One region of the Mucilaginibacter sp. UYNi724 genome, then DNA from elsewhere that is predicted to be linked to it. Evidence: riboswitches for the same ligand, from Rfam matches in the RefSeq annotation. Region 1 holds a riboswitch; each other region holds the start of a gene.

Region 1 (10,303 bases):
GCACTTGCAGAAGCTGCCGGGCGTGCAGATATCATCCTGATAACCGGTGGCCTTGGCCCAACAAAAGACGATATCACCAAACATACCATAGCAGAATACTTTGGCGTCGGCTTGGTGCTGAATGACCAGGCTTTACAAAACGTTGAGAACATTTTTAAAAAGTACAACCGCCCGTTGCTTGATGTTAACCGCAAGCAGGCCGAAGTACCCGCGAATTGCGAAATTCTGCTGAATAACAACGGCACAGCGCCGGGGATGTGGTTTAATGTGGACGGGAAGATCTATGTATCGATGCCGGGCGTCCCTTTCGAAATGAAGTATATGATGGAGGAGGAAGTGATCCCTAAACTAAAAAGGACATTTAAACTACCGGTCATCATCCACAAAACCATATTGACTGTAGGCGAGGGCGAATCATTCCTGGCCGAGAAGATAGCAGACATTGAAAACGATTTGCCAGCCAGCATCAAACTGGCCTATTTGCCAAAAATGGGGCAGGTGCGTTTAAGGCTAAGTGCCTATGGCGATGGCGAGCCTTCGCTACAAGATGAATTAGATGAATTTGCAGCGAGGATAGTAGAGCGGGTGGGCATCAATGTGGTTGCACAAGAAGATATCCCGCTTGAAAAAGTTGTCCTGAATTATATGGCCGAACGCGGGCTTACCCTTTCTGTAGCCGAAAGCTGCACGGGTGGTTACGTATCTCATTTAATAACCCAACACGAGGGCTCGTCGCAGGTGTTTTTAGGGGGCGGCATAACTTACTCCAACGACCTGAAAGAAAACCTTTTAGGCGTCAATAATGAAACGCTCTATCAATTTGGCGCCGTTAGCCAGCAGACAGTTACCGAAATGGCCGAGGGTGCATTGCGCCAGTTTAAATCCGATTTTTCGGTTGCGATAACGGGCATTGCAGGGCCTGGCGGAGGCAGCGAAGACAAACCTGTAGGCACCGTATGGATAGCGGCGGCAAAAGCCGGCAAAACTGTGACGAAGAAATACACATTTGGCAACAAGCGAACACAAAACATTGAAAGGAGTGCTGTAGCGGCCTTTTTTATGTTAATTACTTTACTGAAAGAAAATTAGCAGTACCGTTATATATTGTATAATTTTGATCAACGAACTATAGTTTTGCGTATGGCCAAATACCAATTATTACTGCCAAAGATGGGTGAGAGCGTTGCGGAAGCGACGATAATCAAGTGGACTAAAAAACCCGGCGATTATATAGAAGCAGATGAGGCAGTTATGGAAATTGCCACCGATAAAGTAGATTCGGAAGTCCCGTCACCGGTTTCAGGAAAGTTAGTTGAACAGCTTTGTAAAGAGGATGAGGTAGTACAGGTAGGTTCGGTAATTGCCATCATAGAAACTGAAGACGCCGACAGTAGTGACATCCCCCAATCGGCGCCTGAAACTACATCTGCACCTGAGCCTGAAGTTATTCAAACCCCGGAAACTGCACCGCAAGCAATTAGAGAACAAGCATCACATTTTGTAGCGCAATCAGTAGCGGAAGACCCTGCACCCATTGCCGATATACCTGGCATAAGCCAAATTGAACAAAGAGAGTCCGCACCAATTGATAGCGTAAATTATAGCAATCGCTTTTACTCGCCATTGGTAAAAAATATAGCCAACCAGGAAGGTATTGGCAATAACGAGCTTGACCACATACCGGGCACTGGCGCCGAAGGCCGTTTAACAAAAGACGACCTGCTGGAGTATATCCAAAAACGCGGATCTAAAATCCATGCAGCACAACAAACGGATAGTACACCGCTACAACCTGCACCGGCAATGGCTCAATCGCAGCCTGTAGTGCCTGCTTATACCGCGCCGCAAGCACCTGCTGCGTTACCTGAACCCGTACAACCGCCTGCGCCGCCACAGTCAACTGCTGCGCCACAAGCCGCTGCAGCTACTACAGAAGCTCAACCTGCTGCTACATCCGTATCGGGCGGGCAGGAGATCATAGAGATGGACAGGATGCGCAAGCTGATTGCCGAACACATGGTTTATAGCAAGCACACATCGCCGCATGTTACCTCCTTTGTAGAGGCCGATGTAACCGAGCTTGTGTTATGGCGCGAAAAGATCAAGAACTCGTTTGAAAAACGCGAAGGCGAAAAAATAACCTTCACCCCGATATTTATCGAGGCTGTGGTGAGAGCTATAAAAGATTTCCCGATGATTAACGTATCTGTAAGCGGTACGCAGATCATCAAGAAAAAGGATATCAACATCAGTATGGCAACTGCTTTGCCAAGCGGCAACCTGATAGTTCCGGTAATTAAAAAGGCCGATCAGCTTAGCCTTATAGGCATCACCAAAGCGGTAAACGATTTGGCAACACGTGCCCGTAACAACAAGTTACAACCCGATGATGTACGGGACGGTACGTTCACTATAACCAACGTAGGTTCTTTCGGTAATGTGATGGGTACGCCAATTATTAACCAGCCGCAGGTAGCCATATTAGCTGTTGGTGCTATAAAAAAGAAACCGGCTGTAATAGAAACACCAAAAGGCGATGCTATAGCCATCAGGCACATGATGTTCCTTTCGTTATCTTATGACCACCGTGTAGTTGATGGTGCGCTGGGAGGCCAGTTCGTGAGCAAGGTAGCCCATTACCTGGAAAATTGGGACACTAACAGGAGTTTATAGTTACAGGAATATATAGTTAATTTAATTTGTGAGTTCTACAAAAAGCTAAGGCTTCCATAATCGGAAGCCTTTTGCTTTTATTAGTTTGTTACAGTGCTTATCTGCAACGTTTCTTCAGGTTTGTCAAACTGGCGGGTGAGCATTTCATGGATTATCTTTAGCCAGATAAGCAAACATGGGAACGCCATTAATGAATATGGTATAAAATAATGCGATCTTAAATATGCCGGCATCAGATCGGATGAGGAAAAGCCTGTACCTACCAATGCGAATATGAGCAGGAAGCGTTCGTAACCCGTGATTGGTCGGCCTAAGTTAACATACCAGATCCCCACGCCAATAAACGCTATACAATAGGTAGGCGGCTCGGACCCGGTGCTAAATATTACAGTAAATATCAATACTGACGCCAGCAAAAGCAACTGGTACTTAACATCTCGCCAGTATTTTATGCGCAACATAGATGCGCCAAACAAAGCTAAAGCAGGTAGCAGGATAAACATGTTTGATAGTTTCTCGACATGGAAGATCCTGTACACCATCCCCATCACACTCATATTTGCCCTTGGTGATACAAAGTTATCCGCATTTTTAGCAAGCAGATCCGGGTACCAATCGCGATATGTTTTGATAATGTACTCTGGCGATGAAGCCAGCATTGGTAACACAAATAGCACGGCCGACCAAAACACAAGGCTTAAAATAAACTTTGGTTTGTTATCTGAGAAGAAGAAGAACGCAAGGCCCACAACACCATACAGTTTTATCGCGGTACCTAACACGATCATTAACGCAGCCCAAAAATCTTGTTTATTCTTGATGAATATAAAGCTAAAAATCACCAGCGCGGTTATCAACGGGTTTACCTGCACATTCCCCGATGAACCCATCATGCTGTTAATGTTTAGTAACAGTATAACTAACTTTTGTGCGTTATTTAAAGGAAGTTTTTCTACAGCATAGTATAGAATAAATGCGAGAAACATAGCCCAAAGCACAACCCCGATCTGGTTTGGTAAAACCGCGAAAGGCGCTATTATCAGCCCAAACACCGGCCCGTAATGGTTAAGATCGTGGTAAAACTCAGGCTCGGGCCCAAATAGCGTATGCTGGTGAATTAGGTTTAAAAAGTTGTGTTTGTAAATGATATAGTTGTTATGCGTGGTAAGCTTGTTATCGAAATGCGTGATAATGTCTTTTGCAACGGCGAAAAAACTCAAACCAAACCAAAGGATAAGTATAAATTTTTTGTTAAAAAGGATGCTTTTTAGTTTTTGCATACTGGGGTAAAAGGTTTTGCAATGATACGTATTGCCGTTTATATTCAAGGTAGCAAGCGGGCATAAAAAAGGTTGGCGGGATAACCGTCAACCTTATAATTTATGTGCGATATAATTAAGCCTCGGCTTCCTGCAACTTTTCTGCGGCTAACGTAACGCCTGTTAGCTGATCGGCAAATGCAACAAAAGCCTTTGTATCGGCAATGCGCTGCTGGTTATCTATCAGTTTCTGTAAGTTTATTTTACCGATGACGAATTTATAACTACCCGAGTAAAAACGCTCGTGGATATGTTCAAACTCCAGGGCATCAACCAAAGCTTCGTCATCATAACGCAGGTAAATATTTACTTCGACATTGTTAGTGAACTGCAGGTTGGTGGCGCCTTTGGCTTTTTTGTACTCATACTGGTAATCGTAACGAAGGGCCGCTATATCAGAAAGCACCGCCGAACCTGTTGGATGGCCTCCCGCACCTTTTCCAAAAAAGAATTGCTGGTCGGCAAAGGCGGCCTGTACCGTAACGCCATTGTATTCATATTCCACGTTGTATAAAAACTCGGTTTCGTTTACAAATTTTGGCAGAACGAACAGGGTAACGTGTTTATCGTCTAATTCCTTAGCAACCGGCACCAGTTTTATCTTTAATTTCTTTTCGCGTGCATATTGGAGATCATTTGGCGACAAGTTTTGGATGCCAATGTTCAACACATCTTCAGGGTTGATAACCACTCCATAAGCGTGCGCTGCCGCGATGATCAATTTGTATTTGGCATCGTAACCGCCAACATCCATGGTTGGGTCGGTTTCGGCAAAGCCAAGGTTCTGCGCTTGTTTAAGGGCGGTATCGTAATCAAGGTTCTCTAAATAGCCTTTTGATAAAATGTAGTTTGATGATCCGTTAAAGATCCCGCTGATAGAGTGCAGTAATTCGTTATCGTAATATTCCTCCAGGTTACGGATAATTGGGATGCTACCGCAAACCGCGCCTTCGTATAACAACGAAGTGCCATGGATCTGTTGTAGCTCTATCAACTCATCCAAATAGGTAGCTATCATTTTTTTACTGGCCGATACCACGTTTTTACCTGTACTAAGCGCACGGGACACTATCTCGAAAGCGGCTTCGGTATCGTTTATCAGTTCAACAATGGTGTTTATTTCCGGGTTGTTCAGTATTTCGTCCCTATCGGTGGTAAACAATTCATTTGGCAACGAACGTTCTTTGCCCGGGTTTTTGATGGCGATCTTAACGATCTCTATATTCAGGTCTTTTGTTTTGATAATATCGTACAATCCCTGGCCCACTACTCCAAATCCGAAGAGGCCTATATTCAGTTTCTTGCTCATTAAGCTATTTTTTGTAATTCTATAATTTTCCCTTTTACATCTGTTTTAAAAAACGACGTAATAATATTTGTAAGATCTTCTGTTTCTATTAAAAACCCATCGTGCCCGTAAAACGAATCCAGTTCGGCAAAGGCAGATTTTGGGATATGCCTGAACAGGTATTGCTGCTCCTCGATAGGGAACAATACGTCAGATTTTATGCCGATAACCAGCGTGCGTGCCTTTATCAGGCTCAAGGCTTTATCAACACCGTGCCTGCCGCGGCCCACATTGTGCGAATCCATAGCCTTTGACAGGTACCAGTAGCTGTATGCGTTGAACCGGTTCACCAACTTTTGGCCCTGGTAACCCTGATAGGTTGATGCTTTAAAATTATCGGTAACCGTATCGCCATCTTCCTGTTGGGTGATGCCGTAAGTTTTGTAGGTACGGTAGGATAGGAGCGCTATGCTGCGCGCGGCTTTCAGGCCTTTAGCACCACCATCAGGGGCACCGGCATAAAAGGTACGGTCGGCAGTGATGGCTAAACGTTGTGATTCGTTAAAGGCAACACCCCATGGTGAATGGTTGGCGTTTGTAGCTATCAATATCAGGTTTTTGATACGTTCTGGCTCGATGATGCTCCATTCGATAGCTTGTTGGCCGCCTAACGATCCGCCCAATAATGTTTCTACATGGTCGATACCTAAATGATCGGCCAGTAATATATGTGCTTTTACGATATCCCTGATGGTAAACTCCGGGAACGCGAGGTAATAAGGCAAGCCGGTTGCAGGATTAGTGCTTAATGGATTATCAGTACCGTAAGGCGAACCTAAAACATTTGCGCAAACAATAAAATGCTCATCAGGGTTAAAGTGGTCTTCGGGGCCGAAAAAGCCTTTCCACCAGTCAAAAACGTCGGAATTTGCAGTGAGGGCATGGCATACCCACACTACATTATCCCGGTTTTTATTGAGGCTCCCGTACGTATTAAAGCCAATTGTAAGTCCTTGCAGTTTCTGGCCGGATTCCAGTTCAAACTTTCCGGTATAGGTAAAACTTTGTGTGCTCATTTGTTACTCTTCGTTATTTGGGGGACGGCCGGCTAAAACAACCGCCCCCTCATAACATCACTTAAAAACTAAAAAAACTAAAATCGTTATACTAATTCAAGCTGCTTTATTTTGGCAAACGCCTGTGCAAAATCAGCTTTAATGTCATCTATATGTTCAATACCAACAGCAACGCGTAACTGGCCCGGCAAAACCCCGGCAGAGATCTGCTCTATATCTGAAAGTTGCTGGTGCGTGGTAGCCGCCGGCTGTATAATTAATGTTTTGGCATCGCCCACGTTTGCTAAGTGGCTAACCAATTGCAGGTTATCGATGAGGTTATTGGCAAGTTCCTTATCGCCCTTAATTTTAAAGGACAACACAGCACCGAAACCATTTTTCAAATACTTTTTGGCAAGGGTGTGGGACGCTGATGATTCCAGTCCCGGGTAATTAACAGATTCTACTTGTGGGTGCTGCTCCAGCCATTTGGCAAGTTCAAGGGCGTTATCTACATGGCGTTGTACACGCAGGGATAGGGTTTCTAATCCCTGGATATTCAACCATGAATTAAACGGTGATTGCGACGGCCCAAAATCCCTCAAACCTTCAACCCGGGCACGAATGATAAAGTTGATGTTTCCAAACGGTCCGTTTACACCAAATACGTCATTGAATATTAAACCGTGGTAGCCTTCGCTTGGCTCGGTAAACTGCGGGAACTTGCCGTTGCCCCAATCATAAGTACCGCCATCTACAATAACGCCGCCAATGCTGGTGCCATGCCCGTTGATCCATTTAGTGGTAGATTCTACAACCACATGGGCGCCATGCTGCAAAGGGCGGAACAGGTATCCGCCTGCGGCGAATGTGTTATCAACTATTAACGGCAGATCGTGCTCGTTCGCCAATTTTGCCAGTTGTTCAAAATCGGGGACGCTGAAACCGGGATTACCGATGGTTTCGGTATAAATAGCCTTTGTTCTGCTGTCGATATGTTTTTCGATATTCTCCGCAGTATCGTCCTCTGCAAAACGCACCTCTATACCAAGGCGTTTAAAGGCAACCTTAAACTGGTTATAAGTACCGCCGTACAAGAAAGGGGAGGTAACAAAGTTATCACCTGCCTGTAAAATATTGTTCAAGGCGATAAATTGTGCTGCCTGGCCTGATGCTGTTGCCAAAGCCGCGATGCCACCTTCAAGAGCGGCAATACGCTTCTCGAAAACATCAGTGGTGGGGTTCATTAAACGGGTGTATATATTGCCAAATTCTTTTAGCGCAAACAGGTTTGCACCATGCTCGGCATTTTTAAATACGTATGATGTGGTTTGAAACAATGGTACTGCACGCGCGCCTGTAATAGGGTCAACTTCCTGTCCGGCATGTAGTTGCAGTGTTTCGAATTTTAAGTTAGACATATTCTGTAGATTAAGAGTATTTAAATGAAATGTTAAAGGTTACGACAGGATAGAACTATCCTATTCAGCAGATCACGTATTTTTCAGGAAAACAGAAAAGGGAACGTGTTACCGAATCAACAGCAGCAGCAACACATACAAATACAGCCGTGGAATTGGTTGTATGCTAAACTTTGGGCCAATGGGGCCTGCGATGTGTTTGTTTGTACGTAAGTTAAACTTTTCATGATTAAAAATTTATATCCCCCGGTTAACTATTCTCCGGGACAGGAATTGGCACCTTCTACACCTTGTAGGGTTGCCAGCGGTTCTCTGAGCCTGATCTCTCGCCGCTTCTTTATAAACCAAAATCCGTGTGAGGGAAAATTGATTGTGGTATCGCTACCAAATAATGTTTCAAATATAGGCTAATCGGATTTTAAAATCCAAATTAAATTTTTAATAAATTATCATTTATATGTAAAACCGTTGTAAAGCATTATAATAATTATGCCATCGCCTGTTCCAGATCGGCAATCAGATCATCAACATGCTCCAGCCCTACAGATACCCTCAACAAATTAAACGGTGTTTTGGTGTCCGGCCCTTCAACTGATGCGCGGTGCTCTATCAAACTCTCTACACCGCCCAAGCTGGTTGCCTGGGTAAAAACCTTGAGCGAATTAACAACCTTTTTGGCCTTTACTTCACCACCTTTTAGAGTGAATGACATCATGGCACCGGGGTAATTCATCTGGGCTTTAACAATTTCATATTGCGGATGAGATGTAAGGCCAGGGTACATCACATCTTCTACCTCCGGATGGTTCACTAAAAAATTAGCCAGCAATTGCGCGTTTTGCACATGGCCCTTAACCCGGTAAGGCAAGGTTTTAATGCTGCGCACCAGGTAGTAACAATCCATAGGAGAGGGCACGGCGCCGCCCATGGTTTGTACATTGCGGATCTTTTCCCACCAGTCGCTTTTTTCGGCAGTAATTAATGCACCGCCCATCAGGTCGCTGTGGCCGCCAAAGTATTTAGTAGACGAATGCATTACCAGATCCGCTCCCAACGCGATAGGGTTTTGGCAAATAGGAGTGGCAAATGTATTATCGCACACTACTTTTATATTGTGTTCGCGCGCTATCGCCACTACCTTTTTTATGTCGGTAATTTTAAGCAACGGGTTAGATGGTGTTTCTATCCAAATAACCCCGGTATTAGGTTTGATATGCGCTTGTAAAACCTCGCTATCATTCACGTCAATAAAATCAAACTCCAGGATCCCGGCAAAAAGTTGTTTAAGTTGGTTACGCAGTCCATGGTACATATCGTCGGGCGCTATAATGTGCGTACCCGGCTCAAGTGATTGAAAAACAGACATGCCCGCCGCGTTGCCCGATGAAAATGCCGCTGCTTCTGCACCGCCTTCTAATTGCGCCAATACAATCTCTAACGAGGTACGGTTTGGGTTGCTTGAACGGCTATACTGGTAGCCTGCTGCAAAGCCTCCATCTTCATCGCGCTCAAAAGTAGTAGCCATAACAATGGGCTGTATAACTGCTTTAGTTGAAGCGTCGGTATGGTTACCGGCGTGTATGGCAATGGTTTCTATTTTCATGACTGGGAATGTATGCCGCCAAATTAACTAAGAATTATTTTATAATTATAGACGCATCTGTAAAAGTGTTGCGAATATTAAGATCGCTCCATCTGTAACCGCACTGTCATAGTTGCATGTTCAAACACTGGTTAAGTTGATACTTCCGTTTTAAACTTGCGGCATTTTGCTACATTTGCCCAAATATTTTTCTAAATGGAAGTATCAGATAATTTCCTGGTTTTGCTGAATAATCCCCGGCTTTTACCGGCACTAAAAGACATTGCTGAGAAGGTACTCCATAACCAGCGCATTACATTTGATGAAGGCGTTCTGCTTTACGAAAAAGCCGAACTGGGCTACCTGGGAGTACTTGCCAACTACATACGCGAACAAAAACACGGTGATAAAACATACTTTAACCGTAATTTCCACATCGAACCCACAAACCTTTGTGTTTATGATTGTAAGTTTTGCTCATACTCGCGCTTGATTAAACAGCGTGCAGACGGATGGGAATACACTATGGACGAGATGCTGGATATCGTAAAAAAATACGACGACCAACCTGTTACGGAGGTGCACATTGTAGGCGGTGTTCTACCGCAGTATGATGTCGCTTTTTATTCGGAGTTGTTTAGCAGGATCAAAGCCCACAGGCCTGATCTGCATGTAAAGGCGTTAACACCGGTTGAGTATCACTATATTTTCAAAAAGGCTAAGATAGATTATGCCACCGGTATGAAGCTGATGAAAGACGCAGGCCTGGAATCTATGCCGGGTGGCGGAGCCGAGATCTTCCATCCCGAAGTGCGCGACCTGATAGCTAAAGATAAATGTACCGGCGACCAATGGCTTGCCATCCATGAAGAATGGCATAAATTGGGCATGCGCTCGAACGCTACGATGCTTTACGGCCATATCGAGCAATACCGCCACAGGGTTGACCATATGGAACAGCTTAG
Region 2 (10,303 bases), on a different contig from region 1:
TGTTTATTGTATTTAACAGACCGGATACTACAGAGCGGATATTTGCAAAGATTCGCGAAGCAACGCCACCCCGGTTATATATTGCTGCAGATGGCCCAAGGGAGCAAAGGCCCGGCGAAGATCTTTTATGTGAACAAACCCGTGCAATTGCATCTAAAGTAGATTGGCCCTGCGAAGTGAAGACGCTGTTTCGTGATACAAACCTGGGTTGCAAAAATGCGGTATCATCTGCTATAGATTGGTTTTTTGCTCATGAAGAAGAGGGTATCATATTAGAAGACGACTGCCTGCCAAATAATGATTTTTTCAGATACTGCGATGTAATGCTGGAGCGTTATCGCCATGATACCCGCATACGGCACATTGGTGGTGCTAATTTGCAATATGGCAAAAAATGGGGCGATGCAAGTTATTACTATTCTAACATGACCCATGTATGGGGTTGGGCCGGTTGGCGCAGGGTTTGGAATGATTATGATAAAGAACTGGGCCGCTACCAGGTTGCCGATGTGCGGGCTAAACTGGAAACTATTTTTGATGACCGCTTTGCCGTTGATACCTGGTTTGAAACCTTTGTTAAAGTGAAAGCAGGCGAGATAGATACCTGGGATTACCAGTATGCTTTTCTTAACTTTTTTAATAACAGCCTTTCGGTAATACCTAACTATAATCTTATTAGTAATATTGGGTTTGGCGAAAACTCTACCCATACCCGTGATGCTAATAACCCTAATGCCAATGTGCCTTTGCAAGACTTGGGTGAAATAACGCACCCCCTATATGTATTATCCCAAAAAAAAGCTGACTACTTTACCCTTAACCAGGATTTTAACCTCGATTACAGGTGGAGGCGTTACAACAAAACCAAGCGCAAACTTAAACGCTGGGTACAAAACCTGTTCAAATAGAAAAGCCACCCACCCAACCGGGCGAATGGCTTAAATTACGTTAATAGTAAATTCTACTTAATTAAACTTAAAGCCTAAGCCCAATGAGAATACCTGGTTGCGATAATCTGGCGCGCCGCTGTTAGAGTAATTTTTATCAAGGTCGATAGCGTAACGGCCCCTTAACTCTACATTGCGGTTAAGGTTGATACCCACACCAATAACACCCGATATGTAGCTTTTATCGCCACGGTAGTTATACTCTGATTCTGAGATGGTGTTAAAGCCATCGTCGTAAGTATTACGGGTTGATGTGATGAACGTTAACTGCGGGCCTATCACAAAATTAAAGCCCGGCACCAAACGGAATTTAGCTAATAAAGGGATATCAACATAATTGGTGCGCTGCTTAAATGTACCGTCGATAGTTTCGGCTTTATAACCTTTCTGCGAAAACAAAATTTCTGGCGCGAAAGATAGCGGGTAAGCGATTGGTATCTCAAACGTTAAACCCGCGTGCCAGCCTGCAATAGTGCTGGTGCTAAAATCAGAGTTGTAAGCATCAATGGTGTTAGAAAAGTTTACACCACCCGCAATACCAACCTTCGGCATGTAAAAATCATCGCCACCACGCCTGTTGTATCGTTCCTGCACGGGGGCGGGGCGCCTTACTACGCGTCGTGGGTAACGCCTGTCATAACGTTGCGCGCTTACTGATCCGGCAACGGCAATAAGGCAAACTGCCATTAGAAGAAATTTTTTCATCGGTTCTATTTTTTTAATTGTTGTCGAATATTATCGGCATCATCCCATAATATTTCCTGATTGTTAATTTTTATAACCTATAGAGTGAAATTCTGAGCCAAGGTTTATTCGTATATCTCATATAATAACTTTACCGGGTAAAACAATTAGCCGTAATAGAGATTTAAGCTACATTTGGATAATAATGAAACAGAAAAATTACATAACCTGCTGCCTCGTTTTAATATTTAGCCTGCTTAGCCAAGCTGGTTCCGCTCAAAACAAAAGCTTTATCGCCACCATAACCGAACAAAACCGCTGGGTAGATTCGGTGTACAAAAAGCTGAGCCGTAAGGAGCGCATAGGGCAGTTGTTTTATGTGAGGGCGCATACCAATAAGGGTAAGGCTTACGAAGATTCTGTCGCTAACATCATCCGCGATGAGCATGTAGGTGGCCTGGTGTTTTTCCAGGGAGGGCCGGTGAGGCATGCCAACCTGATCAATCTTTATCAAAAGCAATCGAGAGTGCCATTGTTGATAGCGATGGATGGCGAGTGGGGTTTGGGCATGCGCCTGGATTCATCCGTATCGTACCCATACCAGATGACGCTTGGCGCTATCCAGGATAATACCCTCATTTACAAAATGGGGCAGATGGTGGCTTATGATTTTAAACGGTTGGGCATGCATATCAATTTTGCGCCAGATATGGATGTCAATAATAACCCCAACAACCCGGTGATTAATTACCGCTCGTTTGGCGATAATAAATATAACGTAGCTAAAAAAGGCATCGCCTATTTTACAGGCATGCAGGATGCAGGTGTTATCGTATTCGCCAAGCATTTCCCCGGCCACGGCGATACTAATGTAGATTCGCACCTTGCTTTGCCGCAATTGCCATTTACAAAAGGGCGTTTAGATTCTTTAGAAGAATACCCGTTTAAGCAAGCCATAGAGGCTGGTATAAGCGGTGTGATGATTGCCCACATGAATATTCCCGCGCTGGATAGTACCAAGAATCTGCCGTCAACCTTATCCCGCCCAATAGTAACCGGTGTGCTTAAAGATTCTTTGCGGTTTAAAGGGATCGTAGCATCTGATGCGATGGAAATGCAAGGCGTTGTAAAAAATTTCCCTAACGGTGAGGCTGATGTAAGGGCATTTTTGGCGGGAAACGATCTGTTAGAACTATCTGTCAACTCAAAAAACGGGGCTAAACTTATTTTAAAAGCTATCAAAAAAAAGAAGATAAGCAAAGAAGAGTTTGAAGCAAAGATCAAGAAACTACTTGCTGCCAAATACTGGGCAGGTTTAAATAATTACAAGCCGGTATCGCCGGCTACCATCCCGCAGGATATAAACCGCCCTGCTGCTGCCGAACTGATCCAGCAATTGGCTGATGCGTCGGTAACGGTAATAAAGGGCGATAGTCGCAGCATAAGGCAAGATCCTTTACGGAAAACGGCTATAATCAGTATTGGGTTAGATAAGCCGACGGTTTTTCAGATGGAGCTATCAAAATGGTATGCCAATAGCATGATCTTCCACGTAGATAAAAATATGGGAGTGCCCGAAATGAACCGCATGCTGCAAGTGTTAAAGCAATACCCGCAGGTTTTTGTAAGCATCCACGATACGCGTACCCGCCCCGCCAGTAAACTCGATTATAGCAATAACTTAAAGCTGTTGATATCTGAACTGGCCGCTAAACCAAACGTTGTAATGAGCCTTTTTGCAAACCCATATACTATTGCAGGTTTGCCGGGTATCGAAAAAAGCGCGGGGATTTTGGTTGGTTATCAAAAAGATGATGCTATGCAACGCTCTGCAGTAAAAGTAATAACAGGGTTAATGAAACCCGCGGGTAAACTACCGGTAAGCATCAACATGTTTTTCCCGACAGGGACGGGTGTAAGCTTTTAATTGCTGGCTAAGGCTTTTTTGAAGGTAGTATCGTTAGCATTAAGCACTCGGTAGTAAGCATTGTTGCCCCATTTAAAACGGGCCGCGTTGGCTTTTACCAGCGTTTTAATACTTTCTTTAGATTGTTGCAGATCGGCAGGTTTAACGTACTTTATGGTTAGTGATGCATACCCAATAAAGTTCTTCAGCCCCTCATCGCTAAGATTATATTGCTCAATAAAATTGTCAGCAGTTGAATACTTCGACATCACGGGTTGCAGCCTGTCTATAATGTAAGCTGTAAACAACTGGTTCTGCGCAAGCTGGTCTACCAGTTGCGTGTTTTGCGCGGTATCTGCAGGTACAAAAACATCGGGCATAATCCCACCCCTGCTAAACACCTTGCGGCCTTTGGTAGTGTGGTAGGCTGATGCGCCAATGAACGCGCTATCGCTTAAGTTGCTCCCGGCATTCAAAAATTCACCTTTGCGCATGCGGTTAAGTAGTTCGGCACGGTAGCTTGCCACCCCGTTTGCATACGATTTTTGTATCGACCTGCCTGATGGGGTATAGTATCGTGCAACTGTTAAGTTAATGGCGGTACCATCTCCAAACGGGAATTGTTGCTGTACCAAACCTTTTCCAAAAGAGCGGCGGCCAACTATAGTTGCCCTATCCAGGTCTTGCAATGCACCCGCCAGTATTTCACTTGCAGATGCGGAGTACTCGTCGATAATAACCGTGAGGCCGCCATTTTCGTAACTGCCAGAGTCGGTTGCAAAATAATCTGTACGTGGTTCGTGGCTGCCTTTGGTGTAAACTATCAGTTTGCCTTTTGGTAAAAATTCATCGGCCATACTGGTAGCGGTATTTAGGTAACCACCGCCATTGCCGCGCAGGTCAAGTACCAGTTTCTGCATGCCATCGGCCTTTAATTTTTTAAGTGCATCCCTAAAATCATCGTCGGTGGTTGATGCAAATTTGCTTATTTTAACATAGCCCGCGTTGCCCACGTTATAGGCGGCATCAAGGCTGCTCAGGCTAACACGGTCGCGTTTTATAGGAAAATCTTTTATGGTTTTAGCTCCATCACGGCTAATGCCCAGGCTTATCTGCGTGTCCTTTTCGCCCCTAAAAGTTTTGCTGATGCGCTGTACATCCAGTTTAGTGCCCGAGAAAAGTTTGCCATCTACGTTTATCACCCGGTCGCCAACAATAACACCTGCTTTGGCGGCGGGGCCACCGGCATTAACCTGGGTAATTACAAGGGTATCGCGCAGCAATTGGTATTCTAAACCGATGCCGTTAAAACCACCTTCTAAGCGTTCGTTGATAGAACGTGCTTGTTGCGCGGGCAAATAAACCGAATGCGGGTCGAGGTTTTGCAGCATTTCATTAACGGTAACACCCTCGATGCTGTCGGTATTTACCGAATCCACATACTTTTCATTTACAAGGGAGAGTACCCGGGAAATTTTATCGGGACCGGAACCAATGCCGAGTTTGAGGCCTACATTATCGCTGTCTTTAAGAACAATGCCGATACCTATTCCTATCAAAATTAAGATGATCGTCCTGAAAATTATTCCCGCAGTTCTTTTCATGTGTAAATAGCCATTGCAAATCTAATAAATAGCAGCTATTGCTTATAATTTATATCACCTTCGTTGCTTTGATGTTTTTTATTCAATTTTGTTAAAAATAAATTTAACTCCCTCTCCTTCGGTGAGGGTTAGGGATAGCTAAAATGGAAAGAAGTACCGAAAAAGATTCTAAATACAACAGCCTGGAAAACATGCCGCTGATGGAACTTTTACAGAACATCAATAACGAAGATAAAACAGTGCCTTTGGCGGTAGAAAAAGCCTTGCCGCAAATTGAGGCGCTGGCAAAGATCACTACCGACCGCATGCGCAACGGTGGCCGCCTGTTTTACATAGGCGCCGGTACCAGCGGCAGGTTGGGCGTGGTTGATGCATCAGAGTGCCCGCCAACTTTTGGTGTGCCGTTTGATTGGGTGGTAGGCATCATAGCCGGTGGCGATACAGCCATCCGCAAAGCGGTAGAATTTGCTGAGGATAACACTACACAAGCGTGGAAAGACTTACAGGAATTTGATATCAACGAGGGCGATGTGGTGGTAGGTATTGCAGCATCTGGCACTACGCCTTATGTTATTGGCGGCTTAAAAACCGCTAACGAGCATGGCATTGCCACGGGCTGCATTGTTTGTAATGCGGGCAGCCCGGTAGCAGCGACAGCCCAATACCCGGTAGAAGTAGTTACCGGCCCCGAGTTTGTAACGGGCAGCACCCGCATGAAAGCCGGTACCGCGCAAAAACTGGTATTAAATATGCTGAGCACAAGTGTAATGATACAACTGGGCAGGGTAAAAGGTAATAAAATGGTTGATATGCAGTTATCAAATGATAAGCTGATACAACGCGGCACCAACATGGTAATGGCCGAAACTGGTCTGCCGGAAGCAGAAGCCGCCGCCCTTTTAAAACGATACGGAAGCGTAAGAAAAGCGGTTGAGGCTTTTAAAAAGTAATTTCAGATGTGCGGATATACATATGTGCAAATGAGAAAAATAAATTAAAGGATTGATTAAAAATAATTTAGATATGTATATGAGCCGTGCCAGCATCTGCACACCTGCACATTTGCATATCTGCACATCAATACTATGCACGAAATAGAACCATATTACCGCTGGCGGGATGACTATGTAGCATCAGAGGATGAGTTTTCGCCCTTTTACGCTACGCAGTATAGCGAGTTTGAGTTTGATAAGCAGGTGTATAACTATTTGCTGCATCCGCAATGGGATTCATTTGGGTCTAACACGCTGTACTTAAAAGTATTGTATGTTGATTACGACCGCGGCTACAGCATCATCGAATTTATTGGCGAGTGGAACGACGCCATCAATAATGATATTATGCTGATGAAGCGCGAGATCATCGAGCTGATGATTGACCAGGGCATTACCCAATTTATCCTGATAGGCGAGAATGTGCTTAACTTCCATTTTTCTGATGACAGCTACTATGAGGAATGGTTTCAGGAAGTGGAAGATGGCTGGATAGCAGGCATAAACTTTCGCGATCATGTGATCAGCGAGTTTAAAAGCGCCAATATAGATTACTACATCAACTTTGGCGGCCAACTTGACGAGCTTAACTGGCGCGCCTTAAAGCCCGTGCAGGTGTTTAAGCTGATAGAAGAACAGTTAACCAAAAGGCTCAACTAAATTTCATCAGATTGTAAGCTTTATAAAAGCCGCAACTTTATACGCATTAAAGCGTTTTTACTATATTCGTACAAATAATTTCTAAAAAATAAATGGAAACTAAAACCCAAGATTACGTTTACGAGAATGTAAGTTATGTAGAAAACCCAGACGCGTCCCGAAGGTTTATTGCGAATGTGTTTGTGTGGATGTTTGCCGCGCTTGCCATATCTGCAGCTTGCGCGTATTTCTTTGCCAATACAAAAGAGTTATCGGCCCTTATCCGTAACCCCGAAACCGGTGCTAACAATATATGGGGAACAGTAGTTATGTTGTCTCCTCTAATCATTGTGGTTCTTTTTAGGCCGTTGTTAGCCAAACTAAGCATTGTGGGCGTTGGCTTAATGTTCGTTGTATTTTCGGCATTGATGGGTATCAGCCTTAGTTCTATATTTTACGCTTATCCGCCGCAATTGATTGCAAGCGCGTTTATAACATCGTCAATTGTATTTGGTGTTATGGCGGTTGGCGGTTACATCACCCACCAGGATTTGACTAAATTCGGCTCTATCCTTATCATGCTTTTAATAGGCGGTGTCGTGGCAACGGTGTTAAATGTACTTATATTTCATAGCGGAGGTTTTGACCTGATCATTAGCTATGTTATGGTTGCCGTGTTTGTAGGGCTAACCGCTTATGACGTGCAAAAGCTAAAACGCATTGGAGCCGGTATAGAGTATGGCGATGCCTCGGGCAAAAAAATGGCCGTTATGGGCGCTTTAACACTTTATCTTGATTTTATAAATCTTTTTCTCGCATTGCTTCGCGTATTTGGCGGTAACAGGAGATAGTTAGATATCTAATACAATTGAAGCCGTTTGCTGATAAAGCAAGCGGCTTTTTGGTTTAAGAGTTTACTCACCCCGACTTTGCTTCGCTCGTCGACCCTCTCTGCTGCGCAAAGAGGGTAAAAAAGATGTTTTTATAGCTCTCCCCTCTTTGCGTAGCAGAGAGGGGGCAGGGGGTGAGTTAAAACTTGCACTTTACAACATTATTATTCATCTTTGTAACGCTTATGGAGAAAGACGGAGGGATTAGACCCTGCGATGTCTTAGCAACCTGTTACTTAACAAGGTGCTACATTCTACTCCGGTTAAAAGAATAACCGGGGACAGATAAGTGAAAGTCAATTTAACACCCGACTTTTCGAAATAAGTTTTTTAGTATCAGGTAACTAGTATCACGTATCAAGACTTTTCTTGTGCTGGTTATTATGCTCATGTATCGAAATTTCGGTACTTGATACTTGATACTCGCTACTTGATACCAACAAATGGATATTAGAAAAGAATTACAAAAGCGCATACTGGTTATTGACGGGGCAATGGGCACCATGATACAGCGTTACGAACTTACCGAGGAGGATTTCCGCGGCGAGCGTTTCTACGATCATGCCTCCGACCTTAAAGGCAATAACGACCTGCTGAATATTACCCGCCCGGATGTGATCAAAGCTATCCATGCCGAGTATTTGGACGCGGGTGCTGATATCATCGAAACCAATACTTTCAGTACACAAAAGATCTCGCTTGCCGATTACCACCTCGAAGAACTTGACTACGAATTAAGCTACGAAGGTGCCCGCATAGCCCGTGAAGTAGCGGACGAGTACACCAAAAAAGACCCGTTGAAACCACGTTTTGTGGCAGGTGCTGTTGGTCCTACAAATCGTACTGCATCCCTATCGCCCGATGTAAACGACCCGGGTTACCGCGCTGTTACTTTTGACGACCTTGCCGAAGCTTATTATGAGCAGGTGCGTGGTTTGGTAGATGGGGGTTCAGACGTGTTACTTGTCGAAACCATATTTGATACCCTGAATGCTAAAGCGGCGCTGTTCGCTATCGACAGGTATAAAAAAGAATGTGCAGCAGCGGGTAAAGATTACCTTGCTTTCCGCGATACGGGTGGTATCATGATCTCGGGTACCATTACCGATGCGTCAGGCCGTACCCTTTCGGGCCAAACAGTGGAGGCTTTCTGGAATTCTATCAGTCATGCCAATTTGCTGTCTGTAGGGTTGAACTGTGCTTTGGGTGCAAAAGAAATGAGGCCCCACTTAGAGGAACTTTCTGCTAAGGCGGGTGTGTTTATCTCAGCGTACCCTAACGCCGGTTTGCCAAACGAATTTGGCGCTTACGATGAAACCCCGCATGAAACCGCCCACCAGGTTGATGATTTTATCAAGGCCGGGTTGGTAAACATAGTGGGTGGTTGTTGCGGCACCACGCCCGATCACATTAAATGTATTGCCGATAAGGCTGCTAAATATTCCCCGCGCTTACTTCCCGAAATTGAGCCCTATTTGCGTTTAAGCGGACTGGAAGCCGTAACCCTTACCCCCGAAACAAACTTTGTAAACATAGGTGAACGTACCAACATCACCGGGTCGCCAAAATTTTCCAAACTTATCCTGGCCGAAGATTACGAGGCTGCTCTTGCTGTTGCCCTGCAACAGGTAGAAGGTGGCGCGCAGGTGATCGACATTAACATGGATGAGGGGATGATAGACTCTGAAGCGGTGATGGTTAAATTCCTGAACCTGGTTGCCAGCGAACCCGATATTGCCAAACTGCCCATCATGATCGATTCCTCTAAATGGACGGTTATCGAGGCAGGTTTAAAATGTTTACAGGGGAAGGGTATCGTAAACTCTATTTCATTAAAAGAGGGCGAGGATAGCTTTAAAGATTACGCCCGCAAGATCCTGAGCTATGGTGCAGCAGCCGTTGTAATGGCCTTTGACGAAACCGGCCAGGCAGATTCATTAGAACGCCGTAAAGAGATTTGCGGCCGCTCGTATAAGATCCTGGTTGAAGAAGTCGGCTTCCTGCCCCAGGATATCATCTTCGACCCGAATATATTGACCGTTGCCACCGGGCTTGAAGAACACAATAATTACGCGGTAGATTTTATTGAAGCTACTCGCTGGATAAAACAAAACCTGCCATACGCTAAAGTGAGCGGCGGGGTGAGTAATATTTCGTTCTCGTTCCGCGGTAACAATGTGGTGCGCGAGGCGATGCACTCGGCATTCCTTTACCATGCCATAAAGGCCGGGTTGGATATGGGTATCGTAAACGCCGGGATGCTGGAGGTTTACCAGGAGATCCCTAAAGACCTGTTGGAGCTGGTTGAAGACGTGCTATTAAACCGCCGCGATGATGCCACCGAACGCCTGGTCGAATTTGCCGATACCATCAAAAGTAAAGGGAAAGAGATAGTTCGTGATGAAGAGTGGCGCAAGAACCCGGTAGAGCAACGCCTGTCGCACGCCCTTGTAAAAGGCATCATTGAGTACCTGGACGATGACGTGGAAGAAGCCCGCCAAAAATTTGCTAAACCCTTAGAGGTTATCGAAGGCCCCCTAATGGATGGCATGAATGTAGTTGGCGACCTTTTTGGCGCGGGTAAAATGTTTTTGCCGCAGGTGGTAAAATCGGCCCGTGTAATGAAAAAGGCCGTTGCTTA
Region 3 (10,303 bases), on a different contig from region 1:
GGTTTAATATTTTAAACTATGTGGTTAATAACAGTGTTTTTACAAACCCTCAACAAATCTAAAGTTTATATAATGCTGAAAATTACGCTATTAAAATGATGTAAGCGTTTTATACGGTTAATTAGCCGCAGGGTTATGAAAATTTTGGCGCGTAAAAATAGTATAATATTTACCGAAATAATATTAAAGTGGAAAGAAATTTAATTGCTTTTTGGAGTGAGACCTGATGGATGATTCGGAGATGAAATTGAACTTGCTTTGAAAAAAAATGAATGTAAATACGTGTGAGCATAAAATTGATAACTGTAAATAAAACGGTTATATTTACCTCTGCCAATTATAACTTTTATGAAAAAACACTTCTCAAAACTACTTACAGTTTTATTGCTGATAGCTGTAAGCGTATCTGCACAAAAAGCCGCCCCGGGCAAAGTTTGGGGTGTTGCAAAAGCAAACACCTGGTATTCACAAAATAAATGGATGAGTGGTGCCGATTTTATCCCCAGCAGCGCCATAAATCAACTGGAAATGTGGCAGGCTGATAGCTTCGACCCGGCAACTATCGACCGTGAACTTGGCTATGCACAAGGCATCGGCTTTAACACCATGCGTGTGTTCTTATATAGCCTTGCCTGGAAACAAGATAAACCTGGCTTTAAAAAACGCATAGGCCAATACCTTGCCATTGCCAACAAACACGGCATAAAAACCATGTTTGTATTTTTTGACGACTGCTGGAACGGCGACGCTAAAATTGGCAAACAACCCGCGCCTAAAGTTGGGGTACATAACTCGGGCTGGCTGCAAGACCCCGGCAACCGTTTAAACAGCGCTGGCGAAACCGGCATGCTACAGGCTTACGTTACCGATGTGATGACAAGCTTTAAACATGATAAGCGCATATTGCTGTGGGACCTTTACAACGAGCCCGGAAACTCCAACAAAAAGGAAGCATCGATGGGTTTGCTTGTAAAAGTATTTACATGGGCACGTGCTGTTAATCCCGATCAGCCTATATCTGCCGGCCTTTGGGATTGGAGCTATGAAAAACTTAACGCTTACCAGGCCCTAAACTCGGATATTGTTACCTATCACGATTATACCGACGAGGCATCGCACCTCAAAACCATACAGCTTTTAAAAAGCCACGGCAAGCCGCTTATTTGTACCGAATATATGGCCCGTACCCGCGGCAGCAAGTTTGCCAACGTAATGCCAATGCTTAAGAAAGAGAACGTAGGCGCTCTAAACTGGGGTTTTGTAATGGGGAAAACGAATACCATTTACGCCTGGGATAACCCAATGCCCGATGGCAGCGAACCAAAAGAATGGTTCCATGATATTTTCCGCAAGGACGGTACGCCTTACAGGCCGGAGGAAGTGGAGCTAATTAAAAAGATGAACGGGAAATAGCGTAGCTTGCTTTTAAACATGTTGCATGCATTTTTTTAGCTTTGCACCCATGAAGGCCAGCCTTAAATTATTCGACTTTTCGCAAAAGGTTAACTACCGTACCGAATTTTTAGCAGGCCTTACCGTAGCAATGACCATGATGCCCGAATCATTGTCCTTTGCTATTTTGGCTGGTTTCCCGCCGTTGGTTGGCTTGTATGCGGCGTTCATAATGGGGTTGGTAACAGCGTTATTTGGTGGCAGGCCGGGCCTAATCTCGGGCGGGGCAGGAGCTACGGTAATTGTGCTTATAGCCCTTATGAAAAGCAACGGCATCGAGTTTGTTTTTGCAGCTGTGGCATTAGCGGGCGTTATACAGATCGTTATCGGTTTGTTTAAGCTGGGTAAGCTGATCAGGTTGGTGCCACAACCCGTTATGTATGGATTTGTAAACGGACTTGCCGTAGTGATTTTTATGGCCCAGCTGGAGCAATTTAAAACCATAGTGAACGGGCAGCAGGTATGGCTAACGGGTTCGCCGTTATATATTATGGCGGCGTTGGTTGCGCTCACCATAGCCATTGTAGTAATATTCCCTAAGGTAAGTAAGGCGGTGCCGCCGTCGTTAGTAGCTATCATTGTTGTTTTTGCAGTAGTGATAGGCTTTGGTATCCACACCAAAACTGTTAGTGATATTGCATCGGTTAGTGGCGGTTTCCCACCGTTTCATATCCCGCAGATCCCGTTTACCTTTCATACACTTAGTGTTGTTTTTCCGTACGCGTTAATTATGGCTGCTGTTGGTTTAACCGAGGGCTTGCTAACCCTAAATCTTGTCGACGAAATGACCGCCACCCGGGGCAACGGCAACCGTGAATGTATCGCGCAGGGCAGCGCCAATATCCTTAACGGTTTTTTCTTTGGGATGGGTGGCTGCCCTATGATAGCCCAAACGCTTGTAAATTTATCCGCGGGGTCAAGGGCAAGGCTCTCGGGTGTTATAGCATCGTTAACCATTTTGATGATCATTTTGTTCGGCGCCCCTGTTATTGGCCATTTACCTGTGGCCGCGCTTACGGGTGTAATGGTGATGGTAGCTTTTGGCACCTTTGAATGGATCAGCTTTAAAATATTTAATAAAATGCCCCGGCAGGATGTGTTTGTAGGCATAGTGGTAGCCATTATCACCATAGTGCTTCATAACCTGGCGCTTGCGGTATTAATTGGCGTGATCATATCTTCCCTGGTATTTGCCTGGGAAAGCGCCAAACGCATCCGCGCCCGCAAGTACACTGATGGCAGTGGCGTAAAGCATTACGAAATTTACGGTCCGCTGTTTTTTGGCTCGGTAACCGCCTTCAACGAAAAGTTCGACGTCGCCAACGACCCAAATGAAGTAGTGATAGATTTTAAGGATAGCCGCCTTGCGGATATGTCGGGCATCGATGCTTTGAACAAACTCACCGAACGGTACCAAAAGGCAGGCAAAAAACTCCATCTGCAACACCTGAGCAGCGATTGCCGCGGGTTGCTAACCAATGCTGCTGATGTTATCGATGTAAATATCCTCGAGGATCCGGCCTACCGTGTGGCAACGAAGAAGAAAGTGCGTTAGGAAAAGGTTCTCCTCTCCTTTAGTTTAGTAAATACTTTTTATTCGCTATAAAACACTTGCACTTACCACTACCTATTCATCGGGCAATCCAGATTTATTTTTTCTTCCTGAAATTCAACGAATTAAGCACAAGATCAAATAATAAATATAAAGTCTATAGGAATTATAGAATTAATATCTACTTTTGTGATGTAATCGTTCTTTAAATATACTTATCCAGAAAGACAGAGGGAAAGGCCCTATGATGTCTTAGCAACCTGTACGGCCCCCGGGCTTGTGTAAGGTGCTAATTCCTGCTTCGCAACCTGGCGGAGACAGATAAGCTGATTTAATAGATTGAATGTCGTTAGGCATTCTCTTTTAGCCATAAAGGCTTCTCTCTCTTAAACACTTCTCTGGATTTTATTGACAACAAAATTTGCAATGCATAGCTTTACGCTATCGGCCTTACCCAAACCCTCTCGAAGGAGAAGGCTTAAAAACAGGGGCTAACATTTAAATATAAAAAATATAACCATGAGTTTAAGACTTGGCGACGACGCCCCAAACTTTAAAGCACAAACATCGCAAGGCGAAATTGATTTTTACGAATACCTGGGCGATAGCTGGGGCGTGCTATTCTCGCACCCGGCAGATTATACACCCGTTTGTACCACCGAACTCGGTAAAACCGCATCACTTAAAGATGAGTTTGAGAAACGCAATGTAAAAGTGATTGCCCTTAGTACAGACAGTGCAGAATCACACAAGGGTTGGATAAGCGACATCAACGAAACGCAGAACGTGGAAGTTACCTTCCCGATAATTGGCGACGAAAGCCGCGAGATCTCGCAGGCTTATGACATGATCCACCCCAATGCATCGTTGGTGGCTACCATTCGCTCGTTGTTCATCATCGGCCCGGATAAAAAGATAAAACTGATCATCAGCTACCCGGCATCAACCGGAAGGAATTTTCAGGAGATATTGCGAGTGATTGATAGCCTGCAACTTACCGCCTACCATAGCGTAGCAACCCCTGCCGACTGGAAGGATGGCGAAGACGTTGTAGTGCTGCCATCTATAAAAACTGAAGATATCCCGGCTAAATTCCCTAAAGGGTTTACCGAGGTGAAACCATATTTACGTACAACACCACAGCCCAATAAATAAGGGCTGATAATAGAGTCGCGTGGCCGAGAGGATAGGTATGGGTCTGCAAAACCTTTAACGGTAGTTCGAATCTACCCGCGACGTCCTAACTATAATAACTGACTAAACTGATTGCGATGGGCCGGGGGGCTCATCGCTTTTTTTGTTTAGGAAGCCTCTCCCCAGTCCTCTGGGAAGGAGAGGGAGGCTAAAAAAATCTTTAACCTTCTTTGCGCAGCAGAGAGGCTAGCGCACGTAGTGCCGCGGGGTGAGTAAAATGGCAAACTGGCTTATTTAATAACAATCCCACCATTCACTTGTATATTTACATATATGAGCAACCCAAACCATACCTGGCCAAAACTGGATTTTCATTACCTGAAAGATACCATTGCCACCGTACACATGTGGACGCAGATGATTGGTAAGGTGCGCCTTAAAAAAATGCCGTGGATAAACCACTCCTGGCAGGTTACGCTTTATGTAAGCGCGACAGGGTTGACCACGGGCAGTATCCCTTACGAAGGTGGGCTTTTCCAGGTTGACCTCGATTTTATTGATCATCAACTGCATATATCTACCAGCACGGGCCAAAAGGTAACATCGGCCCTGGGTGCCGAAACTATTGCCGGGTTTTACAACGAGTTGATGCTAAACCTGAAAGCAGTGGGCGTAGAGGTAGAAATTTACGCCGTGCCGAATGAACTGGAAACAGCTACCCCCTTTGCAGAAAATACCGCGCCATGTACCTATCATCCCGATGCGATGAACACCATTTGGCAGGCACTGATCCATGTGAATAATGTGTTTACCGATTTCCGGTCTGGATTTTTGGGTAAGTGCAGCCCGGTACATTTCTTTTGGGGCGCGTTCGACTTAGCGGTTACCCGTTTTAGCGGCCGCACAGCACCGAAACACCCCGGCGGCGCACCAAACATGCCCGACGATGTGATGCAGGAAGCTTACTCGCACGAGGTAAGTTCATGCGGGTTTTGGCTGGGCGGCGAGCAATTTCCGCACCCTGCGTTTTACAGCTACTGCTACCCAACTCCGGACGCCTTCAGCAAGCAGCAGGTGAGCCCGCCCGAAGCATTTTACAGCGGCGAATTAGGCGAATTTTTATTAACCTACGAAGTGGTGCAGCAATCTGCCAACCCCGAAGAAACATTGAAGAAGTTCTTGCAAAGCACGTATAATGCCGCTGCCGTTACAGGCAATTGGGATAAGGGCTTGGAGTGTAACCTGCAGGGATTGAAGGAATAATTAGCCTCTCCCCGGCCCTCTCCGAAGGAGAGGGAGTGAAGAAGAGGATAATAAAAAAAGCAGCCATTCAGACAGTTTTTTTATGCATGTTCACGGAAAATGCAAATTTATAAAATCCAAATCTGTTGATAATGAGGTTCTTGTTGAAATGTTGCAGTGTTCACGCCGCGAACATCCGGTATCTCTCTCTAACCCTTCCGTGAGAGGAATTAAAAAAACTAAAACGAAAAACTTCGCTCCTCAATTTGTGCTTTAGGCGAACTTATCTTTCGCACGCACCATGTCGTCATGCACCGCAAACCCTGCACATTGGTGGTTTTTATCGGCTCAAAAAGTTCGCCGCCTAATTCTGAGGTATATTCCAACAGGATCTGCTCGTTCACTAAAAACCGTTCGGAGCCGTCGGGCAGGGCGTACCGGCTGTTGCCAAGGTCGGTAACAAGATTTTCAATCCCAATATCAGATGCCTGGCGGGCAAACAAATAACCGCCCGGTTTTAACACCCGCCACATCGAGCGCAGCATGGCATCAAAATGGTTGCTGTCAGTAGCAAAGTGTAATACCGCGCTGCTGATCACCAGGTCAAATTCATTATCTTTAAAAGGCAGGTCTTCTGCCTGGGCCACTGAGAAGTTTTCGGCCGATACTTCAGGTGCAAGGATCTTGGCAAGATCTTGTACTTGCACAACCGCGTCGGGGTTTGGGTCGATGCCATAAACGTCGAATCCGTTTTGCAGGAAATAAATGAGGTTGCGCCCGCCGCCACAGCCCGCGTCCAGCACTTTTTTACAATCATCAAACCGCCCTTTCAGAAGCTGGTCGAAAAGGTAGATATCAATATTGCCGAATTGTTGTTGCAGGGTGTTCATAGTGTTGATGTTTATCGCAGATTACTCACCCCGACGCCGCTTCGCTGGTCGACCCTCTCTGCTGCGCAAAGAGGGTTAGAAAAGTTAGGGTGTTCACACCCCCTCTTTGCGCAGCAGGGAGGGGGCAGGGGGTGAGTCAACTTTTAGGCCCTAATGTAACAATATTGCCAACTGTTTTAATAATCAATTACTCGGCTTGCACATTATCGCATATATTTTTATTATTGTGTATCGCTAACACAATGGCGATGGTATTATCTCACAACCCAAGTACCATACCAAATTGCCTAAAATTAAAACCATACTGTTACTGCTATGCTGCTGCATGCTTGGTAGTTACGTCTCCGCGCAAAAAAAGAACGCCAACTACAAATACCATATCCGCCGCGCGGCATCGCCCATAAAAATTGATGGCTTGCTTGACGAGGCCGACTGGCTCAGCGCCGATACGGCGGGCAAATTCTTTATGGTTTTACCAATGGATACCAGCTTTGCCAAACTGCGCACGGTTGTACGCATGGCTTATGACGATGATAATTTTTACATTTCTGCAGAATGTTACATGCCCACACCAGGTTACATGGTGGAGTCGCTTAAGCGCGATTTTGGTTTCCAGAAGAACGATAACTTCATCTTTTTTATGGACCCCTTTGATGCCCGTACAGATGGCTTTAGCTTTGGCGCAAACGCAGCCGGTGCGCAATGGGACGGCACCATGTACGAGGGTGGCAAGGTTGATCTGAGCTGGGATAACAAATGGTACTCGTCAGTAAAAAATTACGATAACAAATGGGTATTTGAGGCGGCTATTCCGTTCAAAAGCATCCGTTATAAAAAAGGTATCAAGGAGTGGGGGATAAACTTTAGCCGTAACGACTTAAAGACCACTGAAAAATCGGCCTGGGCGCCTGTGCCAAGGCAGTTCCCGACGGCGGCATTGGCTTATACGGGTACCATAATTTGGGACGAAGCGCCACCCGTGGCTACCCGCAATATCTCTATCATCCCTTACGTGCTGGGTGGTGTCACTAAAGATTTTGAGAATAAGAAAGACGCGGTTTACCGCAAAGAAGTTGGTGGTGATGTAAAGATTGGACTTACCTCCTCCCTAAACCTCGACCTCACGGTTAACCCCGATTTCTCGCAGGTAGATGTAGACCAGCAGGTGATCAACCTTAACCGATATGAACTTTTCTTTCCCGAGAAACGGCAGTTCTTTTTAGAGAACGGCGACTTGTTTGCCAATTTTGGTTATGCCGATATCCGTCCGTTCTTTTCGCGCAGGGTGGGGCTTAACGCGCCCATCCGGGCAGGGGCAAGGCTTACGGGTAAAATTGATAAAGACTGGCGCATAGGCGTTATGGATATCCAGACGGGGCAATCGGGTTCGGCCAATTTACCGGGGCAAAACTTCGGGATAGTTACGCTGCAAAGGCGTGTGCTGTCGCGATCTAACATTGGTTTTATATTTGTAAATAAGGACGGCACAGGCAGCGCGCCCATGGCCGGGAGCACCGCAAACGCTTATAACCGCAACGTGGGTGCCGAGTTTAACCTGGCATCGTCAAATAACCAAATTACGGGTAAGTTGCTGGGGCTGAAATCATTTACACCAGGTGTTACGGGAAGCGATTTTGTAGCTGCCGCCAACCTGCAATACCTAAGTAAGTACTGGACATTTGCCATGCAACAGCAATATGTAGGCAAAAACTATAATGCCGAAGCGGGCTATGTGCCGCGTGTAGGTTATAATAAACTGAACCCATTAATTCAGCATAACTTTTTTCCAAAAAGCGGGGCTATACTATCGCACGGCGTACAGGCATCAGGCATCTACTTTTTTGATGAAGCCTTTAAATCGACAGATAACGAAACCATCCTGAGTTACCTCATCACGTTCCGTAACCGCAGCACGCTAACAGTATCCGGGTTGGATGATTATGTAAAATTGTTGCGCCCTTTCGACCCTACAAACACGGGTAAGCCAATGCTTGCAACAGGTTTTGAGAACCACTGGAATACCGTAGATGTGCAGTACGCCTCAAAACCGCAAAGCGTATTCACCTATCTGTTTGAGGTTGCCCGCGGCGGCTATTATGATAACGGAACCAAAACCACATTGATAGGCCAAGTAGGCTACCGCTTTCAGCCTTATGTAAATTTGATATTGAACACCTCTTATAACGACCTGCATTTGCCGGCACCATATGGCCGCAACAAGTTCTGGCTTATCGGCCCGCGGGCCGATATTACCTTTACCAACACCTTGTACTTTACCACTTTTGTGCAGTATAACGAGCAGGCTAAAAACATGAACATTAACAGCCGCTTTCAATGGCGCTACAAACCCGCGTCAGATCTGTTTATCGTATATGGCGATAACTCTATTCCGTCGCCTTTCACAGTCAAAAACCGCCAGCTAACTATCAAGTGGACTTATTGGTGGAATATATAGGAAGATGTGCAGATGTGCAGATATGCAATGCAAACCCTACTTAATTGCGAGGTAAGAAGCAATCGCATGTAAGCAAGTCCGGCATGCAGGTTGTACAATCGTCCTAAAGAGATTGCTTCGTACCTCGCAATGAAGCATGTTAAAAAATGATTTAATATATCCAATATTGATTTTAAATAAACACGTAGTATAGCATTGCCATTTTTATTACTTTTGCAGTATCAGGTACGCTTGAAACCTTCTCTTATGGTGTAACGGTAGCACTTCTGATTCTGGTTCAGACAATTGAGGTTCGAATCCTTGTGAGAGAACATAAAAGGCCTTCGCTATTCGCGGAGGCCTTTTATGTTTGAACTTTTATTGAAGTTATTAAGCGCCATCCGCCAGTTCAGGTAATTGTTGTCTTTTGCCGCCTTGCGGATAACCTGCATATAATCATCATCAAAAAAGGCGGCAAGGCTAAACATGTAGATGCCGTTTACAGGTTCAAATAAAGTTCCCGGCGCATAACCCTTTTCACCGTTTTCGGCGCGTTTCAGATCAAACGGCACCTTGCTTTTCACAAACTCAGGGTGCGTTTTTTTCCCGGTCATGTAGGGTGTCATGTAATCCACGCATTTTTTAAGGGTAGATCCATTGGCGGTTTTCCAGGTAAAATAGTTTTTACCCGTTGCCCGGTAGATGGCAACACAAGCCGACAGCAGCGGTTCGATATCATAAGTTTGGTAATGGAAAGCGTCGCGCTCCAGCAGGTCATGCGTGGTGCCATCGGGGTTTATGTTGATGTTGAGTTGATGCTCTAAGGCTTGTGTGATGGCGCTTTGGTAGCTGGTGTCGTGCACGGTATAGGCAATCAGCGTAAACATCTTTATCCGGTGCGAGTTCCAGTTATTTATCGCCGTACCCTTGTTGCCTTTTGCAGAGCCGCTGTTTAATTGGGCATCGGCCATGGCGTGCATCCAACCATCTATCAAAGTGCGGTCGGCGTGTTTAATATCGTTCCTGATAAGGTCATACGCGGTAACCATATCCTCCAACTTGGTCTCGTTGATGGGATCTTCTGTCGCATGGTTAACTTTTGCCCAGGCGGTTAAAAATTCAGTAGCCTTGTCCAGATATTTCTTTTTATTGGCGTATTTGTAAGCCAATGCCAGTGCGTAAACTTTGTTTGCATCTTCTAACGCTTTAAGGCTGGCAACCTTTTTTGGGTCGCCGGCCAGTAAGCCTTGTGATAATATGGTTTTTATCGGGTTTGGTGTTTCGTTCAACGCCTTGTCGGCTGTGGTTTGGAAAGGGTCAAATACTTTTTTGTACATGTCCTCGCTCTTAACAACCTTACACATCAATGCTATTTCCTTTTTATCGAGGCTGACAATTTGCGCCTTTGCAAAAAGCACCATCGCCATCAAGGCAAAAAAGCAAACGAACTTTTTCATAGTGACATTATAGATTAAACGCCCGTTTAATACCCAGTTCCAACCCACGCAGTTCTGCCAGGCCACGCAGGCGGCCAATGGCAGAGTAGCCGGGGTTTGTTTTTTTATCCAGGTCATCCAGCATCTTGTGCCCATGATCCGG

Evidence for each region. A riboswitch is a leader RNA that binds a small molecule or an ion and turns the genes downstream of it on or off. The one in region 1 is predicted to bind S-adenosylmethionine.
Region 2: it holds a riboswitch for S-adenosylmethionine, as region 1 does, so the genes downstream of both, metH (methionine synthase) here and ACVW0P_RS04810 (O-acetylhomoserine aminocarboxypropyltransferase/cysteine synthase family protein) in region 1, are expected to answer to the same signal.
Region 3: it holds a riboswitch for S-adenosylmethionine, as region 1 does, so the genes downstream of both, ACVW0P_RS16975 (peroxiredoxin) here and ACVW0P_RS04810 (O-acetylhomoserine aminocarboxypropyltransferase/cysteine synthase family protein) in region 1, are expected to answer to the same signal.

The regions. Positions count from the first base shown of each region.
Region 1 is NZ_JBSRZI010000002.1:424,271-434,573, forward strand. It holds gene ACVW0P_RS04785 (competence/damage-inducible protein A) at 1-1,089, shown strand, start outside; gene ACVW0P_RS04790 (dihydrolipoamide acetyltransferase family protein) at 1,141-2,673, shown strand; gene ACVW0P_RS04795 (glycosyltransferase family 87 protein) at 2,754-3,953, opposite strand; gene ACVW0P_RS04800 (homoserine dehydrogenase) at 4,069-5,301, opposite strand; gene ACVW0P_RS04805 (homoserine O-acetyltransferase family protein) at 5,301-6,356, opposite strand; gene ACVW0P_RS04810 (O-acetylhomoserine aminocarboxypropyltransferase/cysteine synthase family protein) at 6,443-7,756, opposite strand; SAM riboswitch class I at 7,991-8,102, opposite strand; gene ACVW0P_RS04815 (trans-sulfuration enzyme family protein) at 8,244-9,359, opposite strand; gene mqnE (aminofutalosine synthase MqnE) at 9,555-10,303, shown strand, end outside.
Region 2 is NZ_JBSRZI010000005.1:119,911-130,213, forward strand. It holds gene ACVW0P_RS09520 (nucleotide-diphospho-sugar transferase) at 1-908, shown strand, start outside; gene ACVW0P_RS09525 (porin family protein) at 966-1,652, opposite strand; gene ACVW0P_RS09530 (glycoside hydrolase family 3 N-terminal domain-containing protein) at 1,837-3,558, shown strand; gene ACVW0P_RS09535 (S41 family peptidase) at 3,555-5,141, opposite strand; gene murQ (N-acetylmuramic acid 6-phosphate etherase) at 5,285-6,091, shown strand; gene ACVW0P_RS09545 (hypothetical protein) at 6,227-6,793, shown strand; gene ACVW0P_RS09550 (Bax inhibitor-1/YccA family protein) at 6,886-7,623, shown strand; SAM riboswitch class I at 7,843-7,954, shown strand; gene metH (methionine synthase) at 8,106-10,303, shown strand, end outside.
Region 3 is NZ_JBSRZI010000012.1:125,493-135,795, reverse strand. It holds gene ACVW0P_RS16985 (1,4-beta-xylanase) at 349-1,413, shown strand; gene ACVW0P_RS16980 (SulP family inorganic anion transporter) at 1,463-3,007, shown strand; SAM riboswitch class I at 3,217-3,332, shown strand; gene ACVW0P_RS16975 (peroxiredoxin) at 3,524-4,159, shown strand; tRNA gene ACVW0P_RS16970 (tRNA-Cys) at 4,173-4,243, shown strand; gene ACVW0P_RS16965 (DUF5996 family protein) at 4,472-5,401, shown strand; gene ACVW0P_RS16960 (class I SAM-dependent methyltransferase) at 5,620-6,270, opposite strand; gene ACVW0P_RS16955 (DUF5916 domain-containing protein) at 6,554-8,725, shown strand; gene ACVW0P_RS16950 (alginate lyase family protein) at 9,052-10,161, opposite strand; gene uxuA (mannonate dehydratase) at 10,169-10,303, opposite strand, start outside.